2 regions of the Bacillus sp. ABA4_010 genome follow, and region 1 is predicted to be linked to the other one. Evidence: riboswitches for the same ligand, from Rfam matches in the RefSeq annotation. Region 1 holds a riboswitch; the other holds the start of a gene.
What was found. A riboswitch is a leader RNA that binds a small molecule or an ion and turns the genes downstream of it on or off. The one in region 1 is predicted to bind glycine.
Positions count from the first base shown of each region.

Region 2: linked by a shared signal. The riboswitch ahead of gcvT (glycine cleavage system aminomethyltransferase GcvT) and the one ahead of ACXAEO_RS12840 (alanine/glycine:cation symporter family protein) in region 1 are both predicted to bind glycine.

Region 1 covers NZ_JBSWUN010000003.1:2,336,071-2,343,345, reverse strand. The annotation lists gene ACXAEO_RS12845 (aldolase catalytic domain-containing protein) at 107-1,066, shown strand; glycine riboswitch at 1,347-1,467, shown strand; gene ACXAEO_RS12840 (alanine/glycine:cation symporter family protein) at 1,577-2,944, shown strand; gene ACXAEO_RS12835 (DEAD/DEAH box helicase) at 3,284-4,729, shown strand; gene hprK (HPr(Ser) kinase/phosphatase) at 4,889-5,818, shown strand; gene ACXAEO_RS12825 (50S ribosomal protein L11 methyltransferase) at 5,944-6,837, shown strand; gene ACXAEO_RS12820 (response regulator) at 7,017-7,275, shown strand, end outside.
Region 2 covers NZ_JBSWUN010000003.1:457,326-464,600, forward strand. The annotation lists gene ACXAEO_RS03490 (shikimate kinase) at 1-432, shown strand, start outside; gene ACXAEO_RS03495 (YqzE family protein) at 457-636, shown strand; gene ACXAEO_RS03500 (YqzG/YhdC family protein) at 688-1,032, opposite strand; gene ACXAEO_RS03505 (YqhG family protein) at 1,050-1,865, opposite strand; gene ACXAEO_RS03510 (DEAD/DEAH box helicase) at 1,852-3,528, opposite strand; glycine riboswitch at 3,728-3,816, shown strand; gene gcvT (glycine cleavage system aminomethyltransferase GcvT) at 4,037-5,134, shown strand; gene gcvPA (aminomethyl-transferring glycine dehydrogenase subunit GcvPA) at 5,164-6,510, shown strand; gene gcvPB (aminomethyl-transferring glycine dehydrogenase subunit GcvPB) at 6,503-7,275, shown strand, end outside.

The DNA.
Region 1 (7,275 bases):
TGAACAAAATCATGGTATAACCATAATAATACATTTTAATACATAAAAGCATAAAAGCGCGAAAGAGAGAGTCAAGCGCAGCGAAAAACAGGAGGGTGTTACAAACATGGCACATCACAGCAAAATTCTAGACTGTACCATTCGTGATGGAGGTTTAGTGAACAATTGGGATTTCAGCGTCGAATTTGTTCAAGATTTGTACAACGGTTTAAGTGAAGCCGGTGTTGAATATATGGAAATCGGCTATAAAAATTCCCCAAAACTTTTAAATGCGACGGAGCCCAATCCATGGAGATTTCTTGATGATCAATTCCTGAAAGAAATCATTCCAGAGAAAAAGTTCACGAAGTTGTCTGCTCTTGTGGACATCGGCCGGGTAGACCCAAATGACATTTTGCCGCGTGAGCAAAGTGCTTTAGATATGATTCGAGTAGCTTGCTATATTCGTGAAGTGGATAAAGGGTTAGAGCTTGTTCAAATGTTCCATGATTTAGGATATGAGACAGCACTTAACATTATGGCGCTTTCTAGCGTGCCTGAGCAACAGCTTATTAAGGCATTTGATATGGTAAGAGAAAGTCCTGTTGATGTTGTCTATATTGTTGATTCGTTTGGAAGCCTTGATCCAGCTGATATTGAGCATCAAGTCAACAAATTCCAAGCAATGCTTCCTAATAAACAACTCGGTATTCATACACATAACAATATGCAGCTGGCATTTGCTAATACATTAGCAGCAATGAGAAACGGAGTGACATTCCTTGACTCATCCGTTTACGGAATGGGCCGTGCAGCAGGTAACTGTCATACAGAGCTTCTTGTTAGCTATATTCAAAAACCAAGCTATGAAATTAAGCCAGTTCTTGGCGTGATTGAAAAGCATATGCTGGAAATGCGTCAAAAATGGGAATGGGGCTATATTATCCCTTACATGATTTCTGGTGCATTAAACGAGCATCCTCGTGTCGCAATGGCTTATCGCGACAGTGAAGAGCGCGATCAATTTGTAAAATTTTACGACAAGGTGACATCACCAGAAGCGGCTGTTGCTCCAGCCTCTAAATAAGCGTTAAAGGCCAGTCCCTAGTATGAAATAGGGGCTGGTTTTTTTCTGGATAATAAATGTTGAGATTCCGTTTTGTTATATTATAAGACAAACATATTTTTGTTTTTTTAATATATTGACTTGACATATTTCTTTATCAATGATTATAATAACACATATTAATTTCATAGCATTCGGATGAACCATACAGGAGAAGGTCAATTGATCTACCGATGGGGCAAAAAGCTGGTCGGACAGCTTTGAAACTCTCAGGTCTTGGATAACGAGTAGAACTGTATGGGGACGAATCTCTGGAGAGACTCCCTCTTGCCGTCAACGGGTATAGAGGAAAGAGAGCACCGAAGGAGCAAATCCGTCAGTATGATGGATAATCTCTCAGGTAAAAGGACAGAGACAAGCGACAGAAAAGACCGATTCCGGATCGGTTTATTTTTCTATGCCTTGTATCTCCAGAGACCATTTCATTTGAGTGAAATGGTTTTTTTATTTTTTTGTAAGGGAGAATTGGAGATGGAGAAAGTAAATCAAGTATTAGACGTAATCAATCAATATGTTTGGGGGTTGCCTACACTGATTCTTCTTGTAGGAACAGGTATCCTCCTGACGGCACGCCTTAAAGGCTTGCAGTTTACTAAACTATTTTATGCCTTGAAGCTGGCATTTGGAAAATCAGAAGAACATTCTTCGGCCGGGGATATTAGTCACTTTCAGGCATTGATGACGGCGCTCGCTGCTACGATTGGAATAGGGAACATTGCGGGTGTGGCGACAGCCGTGACGATTGGTGGACCGGGTGCTGTATTTTGGATGTGGCTTGTTGCATTTTTCGGGATGGCAACAAAATATTCAGAAGCGATTCTTGCGGTTAAATATCGAGTCGTTGGTGAAAATGGAGAATATTCCGGCGGACCAATGTACTATTTGGAAAATGGCTTAAAGAAGAAGTGGCTTGCGGTGATGTTTGCCGTATTTGGAATTGCAGCTTCTTTTGGAATTGGAAATATGGTGCAGTCCAATTCGATTGCTGAGGCGATGAGAATCAATTTTTCAATGTCGCCGATTGTCAGTGGGATCTTGCTAGCTGCATTGAGTGCCCTCGTTATTTTAGGGGGAGTACAAAAAATTGGGAAATTTACGGGATTGTTTGTCCCGGTTAAAGCAGTCTTTTATATCGTTGCTGGAATCATTATTATCTTTTATCATATCGATCAAGTGCCAGCAGCATTTTCACTTATTTTCTCAGGTGCTTTTAGCGGCACCGCGGCAACTGGCGGTTTTGTTGGTTCGACGGTGGCAGCTGCGATTCAAATTGGAATCGCGCGAGGTGTGTTCAGTAATGAAGCGGGATTAGGAAGTGCGCCAATCGCAGCAGCGGCAGCCAAAACCGATTCCCCAGCGAAACAAGCCCTCGTATCAATGACGGGAACATTTATTGATACCATTATCGTATGTACAATTACGGGTCTTGTGTTAATTACAACAGGGGCATGGCAATCTGGGAAAACGGGAGTAGAAGCGACGACTATCGCATTCCAATCTGTATTTGGTAACACAGGAAGCATTATTCTTGCTATCGCCATTGTTTTCTTTGCGTATTCGACTATTTTAGGCTGGTCTTATTACGGTGAAAAATGTGTGGAATACTTATTCGGCCGCAAAGCGGTTCGCTATTACCGTTACATTTTCGTTGGAATGGTGGCAGTCGGAGCGAATTTGAAACTTGGCATCGTTTGGACGTTTTCCGATATTGCGAACGGATTGATGGCGATTCCAAACTTAATTGGTCTTATTGGATTAAGTGGTGTCGTTGTAGCAGAAACGAATCGCTTTTTGAAGGCTAATAAATCAGCAGATGCTAATGAAAAAATGGTAAGTTAATCTATATAAGTCGATCTAGAGCATTCGACATGACCAAAGAGCGGTCATGCGAAATGTTCTTGAAGCAAATGAAGCTGTGTCCAGTTATGAAGTAGAATATATATAATGAAAAAGGACTGCAGAGTGCATGGTATGTCACGATGCAGTCTTTTTCATTTTTATTGAAGGAAATGATATTTGATTATACAGACCGCTAGAAAGAATCAAGAACAAAAGATGAAATAAAAGTCGATTTGTTCAATATTTCAAGTATAATGAACGATAGTCCAATTTTGCATATGATCCTTCTTTGGGAGAATCCTATAACAACCGGATAATATAAAAAAGCGAGGTCCATCTATGACTAAAAGCAGTTTTGAAGATTTTAATGTAAGTGATGAAATAAGAAAGGCACTTGCTTTGTTGAAATATGAAACGCCTACAGAGGTGCAAAGTGAGGTTATCCCAAAAGCGATGGCCAATCAAGATCTTGTCGTCAAATCTCAAACAGGAAGTGGAAAGACGGCTTCTTACGGTATTCCTATTTGTACAATGGTGGAGTGGGAGGAAAAGAAGCCCCAGGCTTTAATCCTTACACCAACTCGAGAGCTTGCCGTGCAAGTTCGAGAAGACATTACGAATATTGGCCGATTTAAACGACTTAAATCTCTGGCGGTTTATGGAAAAGAGCCATTTATAAAACAAAAAGAAGAGTTGAAGCAAAAAACGCATGTAGTTGTTGGAACACCTGGGCGCGTAATGGATCACATTGAAAGAGAAACGTTAGCTTTAGATCAAATCAAGTACTTGATTATCGATGAAGCAGATGAAATGCTGAACATGGGATTTATCGATGAAGTAGAAGCCATTATAAATGAACTCCCTTCCAACAGAGTAACAATGGTCTTTTCGGCGACGTTGCCTAAAGACGTTGAAAAACTTTGCCATGAATATATGAAGAATCCAGTTCATGTCGAGATTGAGGCTTCAGGTGTTACGACCAGCACAATTGAACATCGCTTAATCGAAGTGAAACAAGAAGAAAAGCTATCGCTGTTAAAAGACGTTACGGTCGTTGGAAATCCAGATAGCTGCATCATTTTTTGCAATACGAAAGACCATGTCGATACGGTATTTGCTGAATTAAAGGAATCTGGTTATTCGTGTGAAAGACTTCACGGAGGACTAGAGCAGGAAGACAGATTTTCTGTGATGAACGGATTTAAAATGGGAGAATTCCGATACCTTATCGCCACTGATGTTGCAGCAAGAGGCATCGACATTGATAATGTGTCACTTGTCATCAACTATGATGTACCAATGGAAAAAGAGAGTTATGTCCATCGTACAGGAAGAACTGGGCGTGCCGGCAACAAAGGAAACGCCATGACGTTTGCAGCACCGTACGAAGAGAAATTTCTTAAACCGATTGAAAAATACATTGGCTTTGAGATCGATAAAATAGCAGCTCCAAGTCATCAAGAAATGACTGAAGGAAAAGCGGCTTTTGAAGAAAAAATGAACGGCCGTCGCGTGGTGAAAAACAATAAAACGGCTCGTATCAACAAAGATATTATGAAACTCCATTTTAGCGGCGGAAAAAAGAAAAAACTTCGAGCTGTTGACTTTGTTGGAACGATGGCGAAAATTTCTGGGGTAACGGCAGATGACATTGGAATTATTACCATTCAGGACCATCTTACTTATGTGGAGATTTTGAATGGAAAAGGTTCGCTCGTCTTACAAGCGATGGAGAATACGACAATTAAAGGAAAGAAATTGAAAGTAAGCAAAGCCATTAAGTAATGACATTGTTGAGCTTTAGGTCAGTCTCCCGCTAAGTTATTTAAAGCGGGAAGCTGGCCTTTTTCTCGAGTGTTGGAATGAATGACGTAAAAAGATGACGATTTTACGATTGTTCAGTATAATTTTGAGTTAGATGGCTATGAGGACGGTGAAGAAAAAATGAAGAAAATTACAGTGGAAAACTTAGTTCAAAAGTTTTCGTTGAAAGTATTGGCTGGTGAAGACCAGTTGCAAAAACCGATTACACAACCGCGAGTACATCGTCCAGGGTTGGAATTTGTCGGTCATTTCGATTTTTTTCCGATAGAACGCGTTCAAATTTTAGGAAAAAAAGAAATTAATTATTTACATAAATTAAGTGAAGAAGAACGAAAAGTCCGAATAGGGAATATTGTTCACTATCATCCTCCTTGTTTTATCGTGACAGCAGGGGAAGAAGGACTTACATATTTGACCCAATATTGCAAAGAAGAAAACATTCCGCTGTTACTGGCCAACATACTTGAAACGACGTCTGAATTCATTCCAAAACTCGATGCTTATATGGTGAAGGAATTGGCTCCAGAACTAGCTGTACACGGGGTTTGTGTAAATGTATTTGGCATTGGTATTTTGCTGCGGGGGGCGTCGGGAGTTGGGAAAAGCGAAACAGCCCATACACTTATTGGTCGTGGTCACCGGTTGGTTGCGGATGATATTGTCATTTTAAAGAAGCTTAGTCCGCAAACATTGTTGGGCACGCATGATCAGAAAACGAAGGAGTTTTTAGCCCTTCGCAGCATCGGATTGCTGAATGTTGTCCGTTTATACGGACGAAAGGCTTTTCAAGATGAAACACGGATTGCGCTTGATATTCATTTAACGAAATGGCAGAAAGATGCGCTGAACAATGAATTGGAGCATGAACCGCAATATATAGAGTATATGGGCGTAAAAATTCCTTCGATTGAAATTCAGCTTGTACCTGGACGTGATGTGGCAGGGCTTATTGAAGCGGCTGCGAACAATTGGTATTTGAGGCAGCAAGGATACAGTGCTGCTGAAGAATTTATGAGTAGATTGGAAGCAGAATTTTCAAATTCTAATTAATAATGACGATGAGAGAACTTCCATTTAGACCGCCCTTCTATTAAGATAATGTGTAAGAAATGTTTCCGATGGAAGTTTTCTTTATATAAAATATTTTTTAAGATTGGAAAGTAAGGATGAGTGATATGTTGCATGAATTTACAATTTTTTTGCCTTTTGAAAAAGTAGAAGAGGCGATTGAAAAGCTGAATTTTCATGGATATTATTATTTGTATTATGATCAACCAATTGAACAATATACAGAGAAAAACGGATATGGCTTTTATGAATTGACGAATGAAGCGGTTGAACTGAAAGTTTTCGTAGAAGTGACAGATGAAGAAGCTGTTGATACGGAAAAAGTAATGGATGAGATTTCAGAGATTTTAGCCATAAAAAAAGAAGAAGTTCATTATCAGTTTATCGCCTCACAAGATTGGCAACAACCTTTTCCGATTATCGACCTTCAAAACGGATGGTTTATTAAACCAACTCATGTGGAAGACGAGGTGAATGGTCGTATCATTCACTTCGAACCACCGCGGGCATTCGGTTCTGGTTTGCACGGAACGACACAAGATTGCCTTCGCTTTATTTTAACAGAGGAGTTGGAGCAGAAAAAGGTGTTGGACCTTGGAACGGGTGCCGGATTATTAAGTATGGCAGCCGCTCTTGTGGGAGCGCAATCGGTAACGGCGGTTGATATTGAGGATGTCAAAGCTGAAGTCATGTATAATGCTGAATTAAATGGCGTCGAAAAACGTTTGACAGTCATACAAGGCGATGTATTGAACCCTAATTTTCAAATCGATGGTGTATTTGATTGGATTTTTGCCAATATTGGAGCCGAAGAAATTAAGCAACTACAGCCTTTTCTCACTTCTCATCTCGTCCCAAATGGCCGTTTGCTTTTATCAGGTATGGTCGAGTGGAATTACAAAGAAACACTCGCTTTATACGTGGAAGAAGGCTATAAGGTGGAAAAGATTGTTCACGCAGAGGAGTGGTTTACGGCATTGCTAGTAAAGGAAATAAATTGAACGGTAACGTGGATAGATTATAAAGTCAGCCTCTCGCGCTATTTGGCAGAGGCTGGCTTTTTAGTTTTAGAGGGTGTGTGAGAAACCATTTGTTGGATTATGTCGAATTTCCTATGTGAATCTATTATAATAGAAACTACATAGCTAGAGAAAATACGTAGAGAAATGAGGTGGGTGGGGTGACTGAAAAAGTGAACGATGAACAAGAAAGGTATATCGATGAGTTGAAACAAAGCTTTTTAACCATATATGAAGCGTTAGGGAAGCTTAAATGGACTTATTTTCATAACGGTCAGCATGTTGAGGATTTTTACTATACATTGATTAAACTGCAGCGTATTAGCGCGGTTTTCCGTGAGAAAGAATTATATGATTTCTCTTTTTTCATGTTAAAGAAATTTGAAAAAAAAGAATTAGAGATTTTTGTTCGAAAAGATC
Region 2 (7,275 bases), 1.9 Mb from region 1:
CCTGTAGTTGATACCGATCATGAAATTGAACAGCAAACAGGGAGAACGATTGCGGATATTTTTGCTCATGAAGGAGAAGCGGCATTTCGTCTGTTGGAGACAGAGAGCCTCAAGAAACTGCCGACACGTGATATTGTTATTACAACAGGTGGAGGGCTTTTCATTACCCCTGACAACCGGACATGGATGAAAGAAAATGGATTGGTCATTTATTTGCATTGTGATGTGGAAGAAATATGGGAGCGTCTGAAAAATGATCAAACAAGACCGTTGCTGCAACATAAAAATATGGAGAAAGCAAAGGAATTGTACGAAGCTCGTCAGCCTGTTTATAAAGAGGCGCATATAACCGTTGATACGACGAAAAAATCAGTGGATGAAATTTGCGAGGACATACTCCTGGTGGTTAAGGAGGAAGCAACTGGGACATAATAATGATTGAGGTGGTCCCGAGCAATGTCTACAAATGATTATGTTAAATTTGTCACTCAACAATTTGTTCGTTACATTGATAAACCGAAGGAAGAAAGGAAACAACAAAGACGCCAAAGAAAACAAGAGCGAGACTCTTTTGTCCAGCGCTGGTTCGGTGTCATTCCTTTTGGTGTGATGATGTGGTATCGAAAGAAAAAATAAAGTGTGACAAGCTTTTTGGAAATAAAAACCGGCTGCAGTGACAGCCGGTTTTTACTTTGGTGTTTCGGCAAACGAAATCGAATGAATTTTTTCGGTTTTTGTGTCAAATACGATGGTTACAAATACACCAAATTCTTTGTTCTGATTTTGTACCCAAAGTTTAAAACGTTCCGTCGTTTGATTTTCGCCTTGCTGAGAGCGACCTAAATATAAAAAATCTTTAATTTGAGCAGAAGGATATTTGGCTTTTGCTTCTTTGATGGCAATTCGGCTCCATTTTGCATAGGCAGGTATCGGTTTTGACGGCTGGGAAGCTTCCGCTATGACAGCAGGCTGCACTAAAAACGGAGATCCGGCCATGACACATAAACAGATGGTTAGCCATAGTGACTTCATTTGTAACGTCATCCTCTCTATGAAACAGACATGAGCTGCTTGCTCGTTTTCTCCGTTAAATAAAATAATCCACCGTTAATGACATCAATGTGAATTTTTGGTTCATAAAGTTCCTGCAATGCTTGTTTTTCAATGTTGTAGCAATCTGGTTTTTCATCCATTTGTTCATAAAAATGGTTTAAAAGAGATAAATCTTCTTCCCAGCGCTTTCTTGAATGGCTTGCCCATTCATGATTATCTTGTGCAATTTGTCCTTGAATAAACTGCTCCAATCGATTTAACCCGCTTCTTGGTTTAATTAATGGCGATAAAGTAAAGCAATAGTCCGAAATTTTAGGGGACAAAGGATATTGTTCGAGTTGATCTTGAAAAGAAAGGGTAATGGAGCCAGTAATTAAATGAACACCTAGTGACAAGACGGTATCTTTTTTTAAGTTGCATTGATAAGAAATCTTCACGTTCATCCCTACCCACGGATGCAGCGGCATGTGAGAAGGTTTGGTTTGGCGGACACTTTCATACAGGCGAATGAATGATCCGAGCTTTTGTGTAGAAGAGAAAATTTGGTGAAGGCGTGGAGAACCGAAGTGAATTCTCTCTCCTTTGACATTTTCATCGTGAAAAGCTGCATCTGTAATAAAGGTCAGTTTTGCAGGATTAGGAACACCGCCTGTTTTTTCTAGGTAATGCCAGTAAAACGGGCGATTCATCAGTTCTTTATCCATCTCAATGGTTAACTGTACCGTTAAGTAGAACGGTGTTTCCTCCACAATTTCGCAATGATGAGCGGTAAAATAACGTTTGAGAAATGAATGGATTTCATGTTGCTGCATGGCGTTGGTCCCCCTCGTCAAATTGCTCGGCAAACTGGATGATGGATGTTAAATTGTCCATTTTGATTTTCATTTCCCCATCACTTTTGGACTGAAGGAAAATATCTTGGACATGTTCTTCGAAGTTTTTGATATCTAAGCGCGTTAAAATATCATCAAGTTCTCCAATGACTCGTTCAAATAAATGAATTTTTTCATAGAGAAGCTTTAAAATATGGTCTTCAATCGTATTAGAAACAGAAAAATTGTAAATTTGGACATCGTGCTGCTGACCAAGACGGTGAATTCGTCCAATTCTTTGTTCCAACTTCATCGGATTCCATGGCAAATCAAAATTAATAATGTGATGGCAAAATTGTAAATTAATGCCTTCGCCACCGGCTTCTGTAGCAATTAATACTTGGGCATTTTGCTGAAAGAGCTGTTTCATCCAATCTTTCTTCCCGCGTTTAAAGCCTCCGCGAAAAGGGACGGATGATACGCCGTTTTGCTTTAAGTACCATTGTAAATAAAGTTGAGTAGCCCTGTATTCTGTAAAGATAATAACTTTATCATTAATTTGCTGAATCAATTCGAGCGCTTTCTCCGCTTTGGCATTACGTGAAATGGTCCCGATGATTCCCATCAGCTCTTCGATAAGCTCGCGGGGTGGATGATAATCTTCTGATTCGCGCTTCAGCATATTCTTTAATGTCATATAGACTGCTTCCCGGCTGCTGCAAGCTTCACGCTGTAAGGTCAGCACGGAAAAGGCACTATTTGTGAAAAAAGCATTTTTATGAGAGGTAATCTTTTCATACAGCGCCCGCTCTTCTTCTGAGAAGTCGATGGGGACTGTATGGATAATTCGTTTTGTCCACTCAATTCCGGTATCGGCTCTTCGATTGCGAATCATCACTTTATTGACGAGCTGGCGTAAATGTTCATCATTTTGCACGTCCCGCTTTTTCTTTGAAAATAGACCGTCGAATAAGGCTTGATTGCCAAGGTGGCCTGGTTTTAAAAGAGAAACGAGGTTGAAAATTTCCTCTAACCTGTTTTGAATAGGTGTCGCTGTCAGCAGTAAGCAAAATTTCTTCTTAAGCTGTTGGACAAATTCATAGTTTTTCGTTTTGTTGTTTTTGAGCTTGTGAGCTTCATCGATGATGACTAAATCATAATCTTGCTGAAAGACAATCTCGCGATGAGGCGGGCGCTTGGCGGTATCGATCGATGATACGACAATGTCACATTGCTCCCATACGTAAGACTTGCGTTGAGCCACTGCAGGAATATAGAATTTTTGATTCAATTCCATCGTCCATTGAGAAACGAGCGAGGCAGGAACGAGAATTAACGCCTTTTTTACAAGACCTCGAATCATATATTCTTTTAAAATTAATCCCGCTTCAATCGTTTTGCCAAGTCCAACTTCATCTGCTAAAATCGCTTTCCCATTCATTTCTTCGACTACTTGTTTTGCGGCTTCCAGCTGATGAGGAAGGGGAACTAAATCAGCTAAATATTTAGGAGCCTGCAGCCCTTTAAAATCAGGAATGGTCGTTTGTTTTTGAATCTGATAAGCAAGCTTGTATGTTTCCCAGTCTGCCCATGGGCCGTCTTCTTCCACTTTTGTAAGGAAAGCCTCTTTCCACTCTTCGTCAAATAAGATATCCGCATCCATGGTAAAACACCCCTTTCATCAATTTCTTGTTGAATTATTGCAAAGTTTAATGATAGGATGTAAATATAATTCGGAAATTTTCAAATAAACAGTTGATTTTGATTTTATTAATAAATGTTCATTTCTTTTCGACTTTAATGGTCGTGTAACAGCAGTTTCCATCTAGTATGACCAACAAATGACAATTTTATATAGGCGAATGAGAATAAGGGGAGAGACTGCTTCAATGCAGCGCCGAAGGAGCAAGTGAAGAACGAATCTCTCAGGCAAAAAGACTCTTATTTGACGCAACTCTGGAGAGTGCTTACAATGTAAGCCACCCAAGAGGCAAACCGATGAAGCGACAAACAGCGGGTAAAACTTTCAGGTGAAAGGACAGAGACTTCCTAGTGAATAACAGGGAGGTGTCTGTCCTTTTTTCATTGGATGAAAGAGGTGCTGGTTGCCTAGTCCTATGTAAACATGCGTAAGAGGTGGATAATTTAAAAGATTAAAAGGGGGATTTATGATGGGAGATTTAAACAGAACGCCACTCTATGATACATATAAGCAATTAGGAGCTAAGCTCATTGATTTTGGAGGATGGGAGCTACCTGTTCATTTTTCCTCAATCAAAGAAGAGCATGAGGCTGTTCGTACAGCAGCAGGGTTGTTTGATGTGTCGCATATGGGAGAAATAACCGTCACGGGTGCGGATAGTCTTGCTTTTTTACAGAAGATAATGACAAATGATGTATCTGTCTTAACGGATGGAAAAGCCCAGTATACGGCGATGTGTTATGAAGACGGGGGAACGGTAGATGATTTGTTGATTTATAAGCAAGGTGATCAAGACTATTTGCTTGTTGTCAATGCGGCCAATATTGAAAAAGACTTTGAATGGCTGAAGCAGCATGTAAGTGGTGATGTCACTGTGATAAACAAGTCGGCTCATATCGCCCAGCTTGCGGTTCAAGGTCCATTGGCTGAACAAATTGTTCAAAAGCTGACAACCGTGAATTTAGCGGACATTAAATTTTTCCATTTCCGTAACGATGTAGAAGTGGCAGGTGTGAATGTCCTCATATCGCGGACCGGCTATACAGGGGAAGACGGATTCGAGCTGTATTGTGAAAGCAAAGATGCTCCTGAATTATGGCAGGCGATACTAGAAGCAGGAAAAGAAGAAGGGATTGTTCCGTGTGGCCTTGGGGCCCGTGATACGCTTCGGTTTGAGGCGAATTTGCCTTTATACGGTCAAGAACTTTCCAAGGACATTACACCAATTGAAGCAGGAATCGGATTTGCAGTGAAAACAAATAAAGAAGATTTCATTGGAAAAGAAGTGTTAAAGGGACAAAAGGAGCATGGAGCACCTCGTAGACTTGTCGGACTGGAAATGATTGAGAAGGGAATTCCCCGCCATGGGTACGAAGTATTCGTTGGGGAAGAGAAGATTGGGGACGTGACGACAGGAACACAGTCGCCAACTTTGAAAAAGAATGTGGGAATAGCGTTGCTAAAAGCGGAATTTGCCAGCCTTGGAACAGAAGTAGAAGTGCAAATTAGGCAAAAGCGTTTGAAAGCAAACGTCGTGTCAACACCGTTTTATAAACGTTCAAAATAAATCATCCATATGGAGAAGGAGCAGAAGGTATGAAGCATCGATATTTGCCAATGACAGAACAAGATCAAAAAGAGATGATGCAAACAATTGGTGTAGAGTCAGTTGACGAGCTGTTTGCGGATATTCCACAGAGCGTACGCTTTCAAGGGTTGTATAACATTAAAGAAGCGGCATCCGAGTCCGAACTTGTGAAAGAATTAAGCCAATTGTCAGCAAAAAATAGAAATGTGAAAGACTATCCATCCTTTTTAGGAGCCGGTGTATATGATCACTATATGCCAATTATTGTTGATCACGTCATTTCTCGATCTGAATTTTATACGGCGTATACACCATATCAGCCAGAAATCTCCCAAGGGGAATTGCAGGCAATTTTTGAATTTCAGACGATGATTTGCGAACTGACGGGAATGGATGTAGCGAATTCGTCCATGTATGATGGCGGGACGGCGTTGGCGGAAGCCGCGATGCTGAGTGCAGGACAAACGAAAAAGAAAAAAATTTTAGTATCAGCAGCCGTTCATCCGGAATCACGCGATGTGTTGAAAACATATGCAAAAGGTCAGTATTTACAAGTAGTTGAAATTCCGGCTAAAGACGGCGTAACGGATTTAGAAGTATTAACAGCTCAAATGGATGAAAACGTAGCGTGCGTATTAGTTCAATATCCAAACTTCTTCGGTCAGATTGAACCGTTAAAGGAAATCGAGCAAATCGCTCATCGTGAGAAAGGCATGTTTGTAGTATCAAGCAATCCATTAGCCTTAGGCGCGTTAACACCTCCGGGACAATTCGGAGCCGATATTGTTGTCGGAGATGCACAACCATTTGGTATTCCGCTCCAATTTGGCGGTCCTCATTGTGGGTATTTTGCGACAACCGCAAAACTGATGAGAAAAATTCCTGGACGTCTTGTCGGTCAAACGACGGACGAAGATGGAAAGCGTGGATTTGTCTTGACGCTGCAAGCTCGTGAACAGCATATTCGCCGTGACAAAGCTACATCTAACATTTGCTCGAATCAGGCGTTAAATGCCCTCGCTGCTTCCGTTGCCATGACCGCACTCGGAAAAAAAGGGGTAAAAGAGATGGCGCTGCAAAACATTCATAAAGCTCGTTATGCTATGAAGGTGTTGCAGGAAAAAGGCTTGTCTGTTGTGTATACAGGTCCGTTTTTCAATGAGATGGTAGTCGCCTTCAATCAGTCGGTGACAAAAGTGAATGATTACCTTTTAATGAAAGGAATCATTGGTGGTTATGATTTAGGACGCGATTATCCAGAGTTGGAAAATCATATGCTCATCGCAGTGACAGAGCTTCGAACCAAACAAGAGATTGACCAACTTGCGAAGGAATTGGGGGATTTCCATGCATAACGAGAAACAGTCACTTATTTTTGAAGTGAGTAAAGAAGGACGTATTGGCTATTCACTGCCTGCGTTAGATGTACCTGAAACAGAGCTGGAGGAGTGTCTTCCTGCTGACTATATTCGTACAGAAGAACCGAAATTACCGGAAGTGTCTGAGCTTGATATTATGCGTCATTATACGGCTTTATCAAGGCGGAACCATGGGGTGGACTCTGGTTTCTATCCACTTGGGTCTTGTACGATGAAATATAACCCGAAAATTAATGAGCAAACTGCCCGTATGGCTGGTTTTGCCCATGTTCATCCGCTTCAGCCGGAATCGACGGTCCAAGGGGCCATGGAGCTTATGTATGATTTGCAGGAGCATTTAAAGGAAATTACTGGGATGGACGAAGTGACATTGCAACCAGCGGCAGGGGCTCACGGTGAATGGACGGGCTTAATGATGATTCGCGCATACCATGAAGCAAATGGTGATGTACATCGGACAAAAGTAATCGTACCAGACTCTGCCCATGGGACCAATCCTGCATCGGCAACTGTCGCTGGTCTTGAAACCGTGACGGTCAAATCGAATGAGCAAGGGTTAGTGGATTTAGAAGATTTACGTCGTGTTGTCGGAAGCGATACAGCAGCTTTAATGCTGACAAATCCGAATACGCTTGGCTTATTTGAGGAGAACATTTTAGAGATGGCGCAAATCGTTCATGAAGCAGGCGGCAAGCTTTATTATGACGGAGCCAATTTAAATGCGGTATTAAGTCAGGCACG